One region of the Rossellomorea sp. y25 genome, then DNA from elsewhere that is predicted to be linked to it. Evidence: riboswitches for the same ligand, from Rfam matches in the RefSeq annotation. Region 1 holds a riboswitch; each other region holds the start of a gene.

The links. Region 1 has a riboswitch for S-adenosylmethionine ahead of metK (methionine adenosyltransferase). Riboswitches for the same ligand answer to the same signal wherever they lie in the genome.
Region 2: another riboswitch for S-adenosylmethionine. It lies ahead of AAEM60_RS20215 (O-acetylhomoserine aminocarboxypropyltransferase/cysteine synthase family protein); the one in region 1 lies ahead of metK (methionine adenosyltransferase).
Region 3: another riboswitch for S-adenosylmethionine. It lies ahead of AAEM60_RS20775 (methionine ABC transporter ATP-binding protein); the one in region 1 lies ahead of metK (methionine adenosyltransferase).

Annotation. Positions count from the first base shown of each region.
Region 1 covers NZ_CP145886.1:3,652,446-3,656,234, forward strand. Annotated here, with positions in the region: gene metK (methionine adenosyltransferase) at 224-1,426, opposite strand; SAM riboswitch class I at 1,638-1,781, opposite strand; gene pckA (phosphoenolpyruvate carboxykinase (ATP)) at 2,111-3,700, shown strand; gene AAEM60_RS18395 (lmo0937 family membrane protein) at 3,754-3,789, opposite strand, start outside.
Region 2 covers NZ_CP145886.1:4,017,589-4,021,377, reverse strand. Annotated here, with positions in the region: gene AAEM60_RS20230 (redoxin domain-containing protein) at 1-6, shown strand, start outside; gene AAEM60_RS20225 (DUF302 domain-containing protein) at 98-481, shown strand; gene AAEM60_RS20220 (aminotransferase class I/II-fold pyridoxal phosphate-dependent enzyme) at 607-1,746, shown strand; SAM riboswitch class I at 1,842-1,960, shown strand; gene AAEM60_RS20215 (O-acetylhomoserine aminocarboxypropyltransferase/cysteine synthase family protein) at 2,293-3,588, shown strand.
Region 3 covers NZ_CP145886.1:4,148,059-4,151,847, forward strand. Annotated here, with positions in the region: gene AAEM60_RS20765 (MetQ/NlpA family ABC transporter substrate-binding protein) at 1-38, opposite strand, end outside; gene AAEM60_RS20770 (methionine ABC transporter permease) at 60-725, opposite strand; gene AAEM60_RS20775 (methionine ABC transporter ATP-binding protein) at 715-1,728, opposite strand; SAM riboswitch class I at 1,800-1,905, opposite strand; gene chbG (chitin disaccharide deacetylase) at 2,384-3,079, opposite strand; gene AAEM60_RS20785 (GntR family transcriptional regulator) at 3,100-3,789, opposite strand, start outside.

The sequences.
Region 1 (3,789 bases):
GATACCCCATCCTTCATTAGATTACTCATGTAATATTTTCAGGTGTAACACGTGTGATTGTTTCCTCGAACAGGTTTTATCTGCCGTTTTAGAAATATATCTGCCAGTATCGGGATATGTCTGCCATGTGACACAAACTAATAAATTTCGCCGAATCAATTAGAAATGCCACTCATCAAAAAGAGACCAACACCCATAAAGTGTTGGTCTCTTTGATCTTATCTTATTCGCCTAACGCTTCTGCTTTTAATGCTTCAGCTTTGTTTGTACGCTCCCAAGGAAGATCAATATCGTTACGGCCGAAGTGTCCGTAAGCAGCTGTTTGCTTGTAGATCGGACGACGAAGGTCCAGCATTTTGATGATGCCAGCAGGACGAAGGTCAAAGTTGTTGCGGACAACATCAATCAATACGTCTTCTGATACTTTACCCGTTCCGAATGTGTCGATTGAAATAGATACCGGTTGAGCAACACCGATTGCATACGCTAATTGAACTTCACATTTTTCAGCTAAACCAGCTGCTACAATGTTCTTCGCTACGAAACGTGCTGCATATGCCGCTGAACGGTCCACTTTCGTTGCATCCTTACCAGAGAATGCACCGCCACCATGACGAGCATATCCGCCGTATGTGTCAACGATGATTTTACGTCCTGTTAAACCTGCATCACCTTGTGGTCCACCGATAACGAAACGACCTGTCGGGTTGATGAAATATTTTGTTTGCTCATCGATCAGTTCTTTCGGTACAACCGGATCGATGACATATTCCTTCAAGTTACGCTGGATTTGCTCAAGCGTTACTTCAGGGTGATGTTGAGTAGAGATAACGATCGTGTCGATTCGAACCGGCTTGTCGTTTTCATCATATTCAACTGTTACTTGCGTTTTTCCATCAGGACGTAAGTAAGGAAGAATTTCTTCTTTACGAACTTCCGTTAAGCGACGGGAAATTTTGTGAGCAAGGGAAATAGGAAGAGGCATAAGCTCTTTCGTTTCATTACAAGCGAATCCAAACATTAACCCTTGGTCACCTGCTCCGATTGCATCGATCTCCTCATCCGTCATTTGTCCTTCACGGGCTTCAAGTGCCTGGTCTACCCCTTGAGCGATATCAGCAGATTGCTCATCGATGGATGTCAATACTGCACATGTTTCAGCGTCAAAGCCGTATTTCGCACGAGTGTAGCCAATTTCACGGATTGTTTCGCGAACGATTTTCGGAATATCGACATACGTACTAGTTGTAATTTCACCTGCAACAAGTACAAGACCCGTTGTAACAGACGTTTCACATGCTACACGAGCATTAGGGTCATTGGTAAGAATTGCATCAAGAATTGAATCAGAAATTTGGTCACAAATTTTATCTGGATGTCCTTCGGTTACGGACTCAGATGTAAACAGACGACGTTTAGTTGACATCAAGGTTCCTCCTTAAGCTATTTGTTAGACTTTGATCTAACAAAACATTAAACAGATACGGTACTCATTCCCTAAGTAGTATGAAGTAAACATGGTTTTTTTATAAAAAAATCATGAATTATGTGCATTTGATCCTCTATAAACAGAAAAAACCCTTCCTCATGATTAAAGCAATAGAGGAAAGGTTTCAGATCATAGCCGCGCCTTTTCTCTCTTATCGTTCAAGGTTCATAGACCTTGCCTCAGTTTAGCACCTTCGCTTAATCGGATCGTTTCAAAGTATAAGATCCATTCACTATTTAGCAGGTTGCTGGGTTTCATAGGGTCTGCTCCCTCCACCAGCTCAGGATAAGAGTATCCGTTCAAGGAACAATGATAACGTTTAGGACTAGAGGTGTCAACTTTTTTTCGAGTGACAGGTTTAACCAATCTTTTAGCCTCTTTTTATGACTTCAACCTATTTTTCTTCATTAAAATAACCTAATGGGGTAATGAGGCTAAACATTTAGATTTTTTCTTCATATATATAAGAAGAAACAAGCTGTATTTGGACGAAAAATGTGACAAAATGAAGACACATTATAAAATTAAATAAATAGTATAGACTAATAGCTTGATTGTGTTATACTATTTTTGTGAAGTAAGCGATGCCATTAAATAAATTTATATAAAGGAAGGGTTCTAATGAATTCAGTGAGCATGTCTAATGAATTAACAGAATTACTTAACGGTCAAAATATTCAGGAACAATTATCTGTTTCCCAACTAGTTGAAAAAGTCCTTCAACGCAATGAAGGCGTTTTAACATCATCAGGTGCAGTCAGAGCAGAAACTGGTAAATACACAGGACGCTCTCCTAAGGATAAATTTATTGTTGAAGAACCATCCACGAAGGATAAGATTGAGTGGGGTTCTGTCAATCAACCCATCTCTTCAGAATCATTCGATAAACTATATACAAAAGTGATCAATTACTTAAAAGAAAAAGAAGAAGTGTTCTCATTCCAAGGGTTCGCAGGTGCAGACCCAAAACATAGACTGCCGATTCAGGTTATCAACGAATTTGCTTGGCATAATCTTTTCGCTCATCAATTATTCATTCGCCCGACAGAAGAAGAGCTAAAGGGTCACCAATCAGAATTCACAATCGTTTCTGCTCCGAACTTCAAGGCGGATCCCGAAGTTGACGGAACTCATTCTGAAACATTTATCATTGTATCATTCGAAAGAAGAATTGTCCTGATTGGTGGTACTGAGTATGCAGGTGAAATGAAGAAATCGATTTTCTCTGTCATGAACTACGTGCTTCCTGAATCCGATATCCTTTCCATGCACTGCTCTTCAAACGTGGGACGCGAAGGCGATGTGGCATTGTTCTTCGGTTTATCCGGAACTGGAAAAACGACTTTATCCGCAGACCCTAACCGCCGTTTGATCGGCGATGATGAACACGGTTGGTCTCCAAACGGTGTTTTCAATATCGAAGGCGGCTGCTACGCTAAATGTATCGGTCTGACACGTGAGAAAGAGCCACAAATCTTCGATGCCATCCGTTTCGGTTCTGTCCTTGAAAATGTTGTCCTTGATGACAATTCCCGCATCCCGGATTATGAGGATAACACATTAACTGAAAACACTCGTGCTGCATACCCTCTTCAAGCGATGGAAAACATCGTTGAACCAAGTGTTGCAGGACATCCAAATACAATCGTATTCTTAACGGCAGATGCATTCGGGGTATTACCTCCAATCAGCAAACTGACGAAAGAACAAGCAATGTACCACTTCTTAAGTGGATATACATCGAAGCTTGCAGGTACGGAGCGTGGGATCACTTCACCACAAGCAACGTTCTCAACATGCTTTGGCTCACCATTCCTGCCACTTCCTGCAACTCGTTATGCCGAGATGCTTGGGAAGAAAATCGATGAGCACAATGCACAGGTATTCTTAGTGAACACCGGGTGGACTGGTGGAGAATACGGTGTTGGTAACCGCATGAAGTTATCTTACACTCGTGCTATGGTTCAAGCAGCTCTTGAAGGCGAACTGACTCACGTTGAAACAGAAACGGACGACATCTTCGGTCTGAACATCCCTGTTCACGTTCCTGGTGTTCCTGACGAAGTGCTGCAACCAAAAAGAACATGGTCCAATGAAGCAGCATATGAAGTGAAAGCAAAAGAACTAGCCCACAAATTCAACGAGAACTTCAAGAAATTCTCAAACGTACCATCTGAAATCGAACTTAAAGGCGGTCCATCCGTTAAATAGTCTACTATACAAAGGTCCGTCCCTCATTCTTGAGGGACGGACCTTTGTTATGGTTATAATCCTTTTTTACGGCCGGTGATTCTGTTAAA
Region 2 (3,789 bases), 370 kb from region 1:
GAATAATGGAGAGGGACGGACCTCTGAATATCGATGTTTGACCTTATACTCTATGAGGTATTAAATGAATGTGATAAAAAAAGGAGGAGATGTGAACATGTTTCATTACACAAAGGAAGTTTCAATGAGTGTGAAAGAAGCAGTGGAAGCGGTAGAAACTGTCCTGAAAGATGAGAGCTTCGGTGTACTATGGAATCTCGATCTTGCCCAGAAATTGCAGGATAAGGGCCTTGATTTCAACGAAGAAGTAGTCGTATTAGAGGTGTGTAATCCACATGAAGCTAAAAAGGTGCTGGAAGAAAGCATGCTCGTAAGCTACTTCCTTCCTTGCAAAGTGACGGTATACACAGAAGGCGGTACCACCAAGATCGGTATGGCAAAACCAAGCAAGCTGATCGAGATGGTGGATAACGATGAACTAAAAAGCCTGGCATTGGATATTGAAAATCGCCTGATCGGATGTTTGGAAAACGTTCAATAAAACGCAGTGCACCTGTTGCAATTTGGCAGGTGTTTTTTTATGCCTCCAAAAGATCTTACTCCTCACAATCTTCTGAATATGATACACTTTTAAAAATACATAGATTCAGGAAGGATGAAAGAGAGATGAAATTCACAACTAAGGTCGTGCACAGTCAGTTAAAAGGAACAGAGGAAATCCGCAGTAAGACGACTCCGATTTATCAGACCTCTGCTTTTTCTTTTACTTCTTTAGAGGAGTTGGAGGGTTTCTATGAAGGGAAGTCTCCTTATCTCTACACAAGAACGGGAAATCCAAATACAGACGAGCTTGGAAAGATGGTGGCAGACTTGGAAGGAGCCCCGGCAGGTGTAGCAACTTCTTCTGGATTATCGGCCATCCTTGTTGGTATCCTCGCTGTTGTGCAATCAGGGGATCACATCATTGCTGCCGAGGATTTATACGGGGGTACGTTCCATATGCTGAAAGAAGAGCTGAAATCACTCGGTATTTCTACTTCATTCGTTGATTTTACAAGTTTAGAGGAATTAGAGGGAGCCATTACTCCACAAACCAAACTCATCTACAGTGAGACCGTCACAAACCCGTTTATGCGAGTGGAAGATATCCCTAAAATGGTCGGATTCGCTGAAAAACACAACCTGAAAACAATGATCGATAACACATTCGCCACACCGTTTCTGCGCCACCCTTTCTTAGAAGGGGTGGATCTGGTCGCTCACAGTGCCACGAAGTATATCGGAGGACATAGTGATATCACAGCAGGAGTCATAGTCGGGAAGGAAGATCTTGTTCAAAAAGCGAGAGAAAAAGTCGTCAACATCGGTTCGAACCTGAGTCCATTTGAAGCCTGGCTGACATGCCGCGGAGCGAAAACACTGGCTCTCCGAATGGGGACCCAAGCAAGGAATGCCGAAGTTCTTGCGGCGGACCTTCGAGCAAATGAATACGTGAAGGAAGTTTATTACCCAACGGATTTATCCGATAAAGGAAATGGAGCCATCGTAACGATCGAGCTATCCAACACATGTGACATCAGCACATTCTTCAAATCACTTGGCTGGATTAAAATCATCCCTTCTCTTGCCGGCGTGGAGACTACGGTCTCATATCCATTAGGAACGTCTCATCGTGCCCTGCCGAAGGATGCGCAGGAAAAACTCGGAATAAACACACATGTCGTGCGCATATCGTTAGGTATTGAGGATGGGGAAGACATCGTCGTGCAATTTAACGAAGCGATTACAGCTTCGGTTAAAAATTAAATAATGTAAAAATTCTAAAAATACTCTTGACGTTGAGGTCGGTTACCCCTTATAATTCATCTCAACGCAAGAATTTTCACATTGACAACTACATGCTCTTATCCAGAGAGGTGGAGGGACTAGGCCCGATGAAACCCGGCAACCTTCATGTACGCAGTAATGCGTCGCATGAAAAGGTGCTAATTCCTGCAGGCGATTGCCTGAAAGATAAGAGGAGGACCCTATTAAATTAGACCCTCTTCTTAGGAAGAGGGTTTTTTATTTTTTCCTCTTCTATCTTCTTAAGGAAACATACTTCTTCGATTTTTCAGTTTCAGAGTTCGACAGCAGAATTTTGGTGGAAATTTAACAGGAGAAAATGGGACGATATTTAACAGTTAAAATAAGTCGAAAATTCAACTGTTAAAAAAACGCATTATTTTAACAGTCAAATATCATTCTGAATTCAACAGTCAAAATTCTAACAAACTTTAACAGGCAAACGTCCAAAACATTCAACCGCAAAACGGAAACCCAATCACCAAAACCATTTAGGAGGAATTCTCTATGACAAAATCATTCGATTTCGACACACTACTACTTCACGGCGGCCAGGAGCCGGATCCATCTACAGGTTCGAGGGCAGTGCCGATTTACCAAACGACATCCTACGTTTTCGATAACAGTGATCATGCGGCAAAATTATTTGCCCTTGAAGTGCCGGGTAACATTTATACGCGCATCATGAACCCGACTGTAGACGTGTTGGAAAAACGCCTTGCTCTGTTAGAAGGAGGAATCGGAGCACTTGGTGTATCATCCGGAATGGCCGCTATCTCACTATCAATCTTAAATATCGCCGGAGCAGGTGATGAAATTGTAGCAGCTACCAATCTCTATGGTGGAACCTATAATCTATTCTCTACCACTCTCCCGAAATACGGTATCAAGGTGCATTTCGTAGATCCGACAGACCCGGAAAATTTCCGCAAAGCGATCACTCCTAAAACGAAAGCGGTATTCGCTGAAACAATCGGGAATCCAAGTCTACATGTGCTTGATATTGAAGCGGTAGCAAAAGTGGCACATGACCATCATATCCCGTTGATCATCGATAATACCTTTGCCACTCCATATGTATGTAAGCCGATCGAGTGGGGAGCGGATATCGTCATCCACTCTGCAACAAAATGGATCGGAGGTCACGGTACAGCAATCGGGGGAGTTGTCATTGACGGTGGGAAGTTCGATTGGAATCATGAAAAGTTCCCGGGTTTCACAGAAGAGGACCGAAGCTATAATGGACTGCGCTACGCACAGGATGTAGGACCGGCAGCATTCATTACAAAATTAAGGGTGCAGCTGCTTCGTGACTTAGGGGCGTGCTTAAGTCCGCAAAACGCATTCCTTCTGTTGCAGGGATTAGAAACGCTTCATCTTCGCATCGAACGTCACACAGAGAATGCCTTTAAGATTGCGGAGCATTTAGATCAGCATAATGGCGTTGCGTGGGTATCCTATCCAGGGTTGCCTCAGCATCCGTCTCACAAGCTTGCTCAAAAATACTTGAAAAACGGAGCGGGTTCCATCGTCGTATTTGGTATTAAAGGTGGGAGAGATTCCGGACGGAAAGTAGTCGATAACATTTCTCTTTGGTCTCATGTGGCCAATGTAGGGGATGCAAAATCACTGATCATCCACCCGGCATCCACGACCCATCAGCAATTAAACGACCAGGAAATTCGTGCTACAGGGGTAACCGAGGATCTTGTGAGACTTTCTGTTGGATTAGAGTCTGCGAAGGACCTGATCGAGGACTTGGACCATGCTATTGAAGTGGCGTTGGAAACATCACGGGTGTGATAGAAACTGGAGAATATGGCCCTAAAATCGTCATTGAAATCACTTTACAGGGTGAAAAGGTGGATTTAGATACTATTTATAGAGCATCCGGGGTCTACTTAAGGGAGATATCAGCGAAAACCTGATTTTATCAGCGGAATTTCGAATATATCAGCGAAAACCTGATTTTATCAGCGGAATTTCGAATATATCAGCAAAATC
Region 3 (3,789 bases), 500 kb from region 1:
GTTACCGCTAATGCTACAAATAAAATCCACTTTTTCACTAGTTGTTCCCCCTAAAGTAGTTATCGTTTATCGACTAATCGTGCAAACACATCACCCGTATACTGGATGAGCTGAACTAAACAAATTAAAATGACGACGGTCGTGATCATCACCGTGTTGTCATAACGGTAGTATCCGAAGCGGATCGCCAGGTCCCCGACTCCGCCTCCACCGACGATCCCAGCCATGGCGGAATAGGCGACTAAACTGATCGTTGTAATCGTGATTGCCTGAATCACCGCCGGTCGTGCTTCCGGTAACAGCACGTCCTTAATGATCATCCAAGGACTTGCCCCCACTGAAACCGAAGCTTCAATGACACCTTTATCAATCTCACGCAATGACGTTTCTACCATTCTCGCAAAAAATGGAATTCCCGCAACAGAGAGTGATACGGATGCTGCCGTCGGTCCGATCGTGGTTCCGGTCAATAGTTTGGTTAATGGTAAGAGTGCTACTAATAGAATAATGAACGGAACCGACCGCACCATATTGACGGCAAATCCAACGACCTTTTTGATCAAACTATTTTGTAAAAACAAGCCTTTGTCTGTTACGAAAAGAAGAATCCCGAGCGGTAATCCCACTAAAATCGCAACTCCCAGTGAAATCCCCACCATATAGACCGTTTCAAAAAAGGCTTTATTCAATTCTGGTAAAATTGCAGTCAATGAATCAGGCAGCATTCTCAAGCACCTCCAAGCTCTGTGTCTTCAACGTGATATACCGGATCGCGGCTTCGATTTCTTCATGGGAGCCGATCAGTTCCATGATAAAAATCCCGAGTGGAACTTCCTGAATGTATTCGATCTTGCCGTGTAGGATATTGCCTCGCACCTTGTATTTCTGGAACACTTCCGATACGACGCTTTCCTCTGCGATCGATCCTTTGAATTGGATTTTGATCAGTTTTCCTTTCCTTGATTCCACGAGGTGCGGCGGTAGTTCAAATTGAAGGATTGTTTCAATGAATTGCTTCGTTAAAGGCTGCTTAGGTTCTGCAAACAGGTCGTAAACCGGCCCTTCCTCCACGATTTTCCCGTCCTGCATCACGGCCATCCGGTCACAGATTTCTTTCACCACTTCCATCTCGTGGGTGATGAGGACGATGGTCAAACCTAGTTCTTTATTAATCTTTTTCAATAGTTTCAAGATTGATTTCGTTGTATTCGGATCGAGTGCCGAGGTCGCTTCGTCGCAAAGTAAAACCGATGGGTTATTCGCAAGGGCTCTCGCAATCCCGACTCTTTGCTTTTGTCCTCCGCTGAGCTGGGCCGGGTACGCATCTGCTTTGTCCGATAGACCGACCATCTCAAGGAGCTCGACGACTCTGGGCTTGATTTTCGCTTTAGGTACACTAGCCGCTTTCAAGGCAAAAGCCAGATTGTCAAACACCGTTTTGGATTTGATCAAGTGAAAATGTTGAAAGATCATGCTCGTTTTTTGACGGGCGAGTCTTAATTGTTTGGACGTGAGTTTCGTGAAATCCTGTCCGTCAATGATGATTTCTCCTGATGTAGGGGTTTCTAATAAATTCAGGCAGCGAATGAGTGAACTCTTCCCCGCTCCACTGTATCCGACGATTCCAAAAATCTCACCCTTTTCGATTTTTACGGAAACGTTATCGACACCGACCACCGTTTGCTTTTTTGTACTGTAGGTTTTAACTAGATTTCGAATCTCGATCAATGTGCACACCCCTTTTTTCATCCAATAAAAAATGCCTCTTTCAACTGAAAGAAGCATCGCCTGTTTATCTCGACTTATCTCTCAGAATGAAATCATTCTGCAGGAATTGGCACCGTTCCAATACTGGAGGTTGCCGGACGTCGTAGGGCCTGATCCCTCGGTCACTCTGGATAATTGAAAGTATGTAATTTTCTAATTTTTTAATCTTATAGAGGATAATACTGGGTATGGGAATGGAAGTCAATAGGGAATTTTACAGTTGTTTTTATGTAAGCGTTATCTTTATTGTTGTACTAGGGAAGGTTTTTTTGTGTTGTTGGACTAGGGTTTGATCTTGGGGTGGAATATATCCACTTTTTTACAGTTAATAATATATTCCTAAAGTTGATAATAAAAGGGGGAATGTCGATAATAAAACTCCTCGCACCCTATCAATCCATGTATCTCACATCGATTTCAGTTAATATCCTGCCTTTACACCATCTCAAAGACTCAAAAACCATACATATTATCCAAAAACATTCCTTTCCACCTCCAATTGGGACTAACCTCCATTACCAATACAAAAAGGCACTACCTTCAATAGCAGCACCCCGATCATTTGTCATAACAACTCACTACAAATATTCTAATCTCTCAAACAACCAAACGAAAACTAAAACGTCCACTCCTTAATCACTGTCAACACATCCAACTCCCTCAACCGCTGCTCACAATAAGAAGAATTCATCTTCAAATAGGAATCAACATAAGCCGGATGACACATAATCTCAAGCGTCTCACCTCCATCCCTGCTGTCCAAAATCCTCTTCAATCCTTCAACCGACACTCCGTCCCCATAAAAGTCCATCGAGAACCGATCGGTTAACACATCCATTTCGCCACCCTTATCACCAAAAACATTCCGGACCGGTACCCCAAAGCGCTCTGACAATCTCTTCACCACCGGGATCAGTGGTCGAAAGCTATGAACATGATGATGACTGTCAATATGAGAAAGGGGCAGACCGAATGATAGAAATTTATCCACCTGAGCCTCCCACTCCATTTCAACCTCATCCACATTGATTTCTTTTTCTTCAAAAATCCTGCTGGTGTAACGGAAAAAGCCTCTTTCATCCTGTAGTGATGGTACCCCGGCCGAAACCGGTCTCCCGCATGTCAGTGTTAAATGGATCCCAACCTTTAATTCAGGAAAAACCTTCGCCAATTCCAACGCATGCAGAGTCCCGGGCATATTGACAAGCATCGTTGTTGAGTTGACAATTCCAAACCGGTGACTATCAACGATGCCATAGTTCACTCCCCGGCATAAACCAAAGTCATCTGCATTGACGATCACGTTCCTCATAATCCCCCATCCCCTTTTTTCTAATAGGTTCTTTCTACAAGAAAGCTCGCTTTATCTCCTCTGAAGATCGCTTTGGAAAATTCGATCACGGATCCATCCTCTACATAAGCTGTCGTTTCGATCATAAAGCAAGGTGTCCCCTCTGGTACCTCAAGCTTCCCTGCCACTCGCTCATCTGCTAAAAATAGCTCGATGGTTTCGATGGTTTTTTTAATTTTTATCTCAAACTGTGTTTCCAGGAGCTTGTAAAGAGATCTTTCACATTCGTCTTTATCAAGGCCTGGCGTCTTGTACCAGGGCAGATAGGCCACCTCATATTGCAGGGGCAGCCCGTCTGAATATCGGATCCTCTCTAACCGATTGACGGGATCTCCATTCTTCAATTCCAACGCTTTTTCCACTGTGGATTCTGCCGGGATGACATTCATGCTCAGTACCTTGATCTTAGGTTTCTTACCTTGTAATCGCAGTTGCTCTGTGTAGTTGTCGATCGTCGAGGACAGGATTTGACTGACTTTCTCTTCTGCGACAAAGGTTCCTCTTCCTTGCTCACGATACACGTAACCTTCAAGTGTCAGCTGCTGGAGCGCCGTCCGGATCGTCGTACGGCTGACATTAAACTTTTCGCAAAACTCCGCCTCTGTCGGCAGTTTTGTATTCGGCGCATATTCTTTATTTTTAATCATGTGGATGATTTCTTCTTTTACATG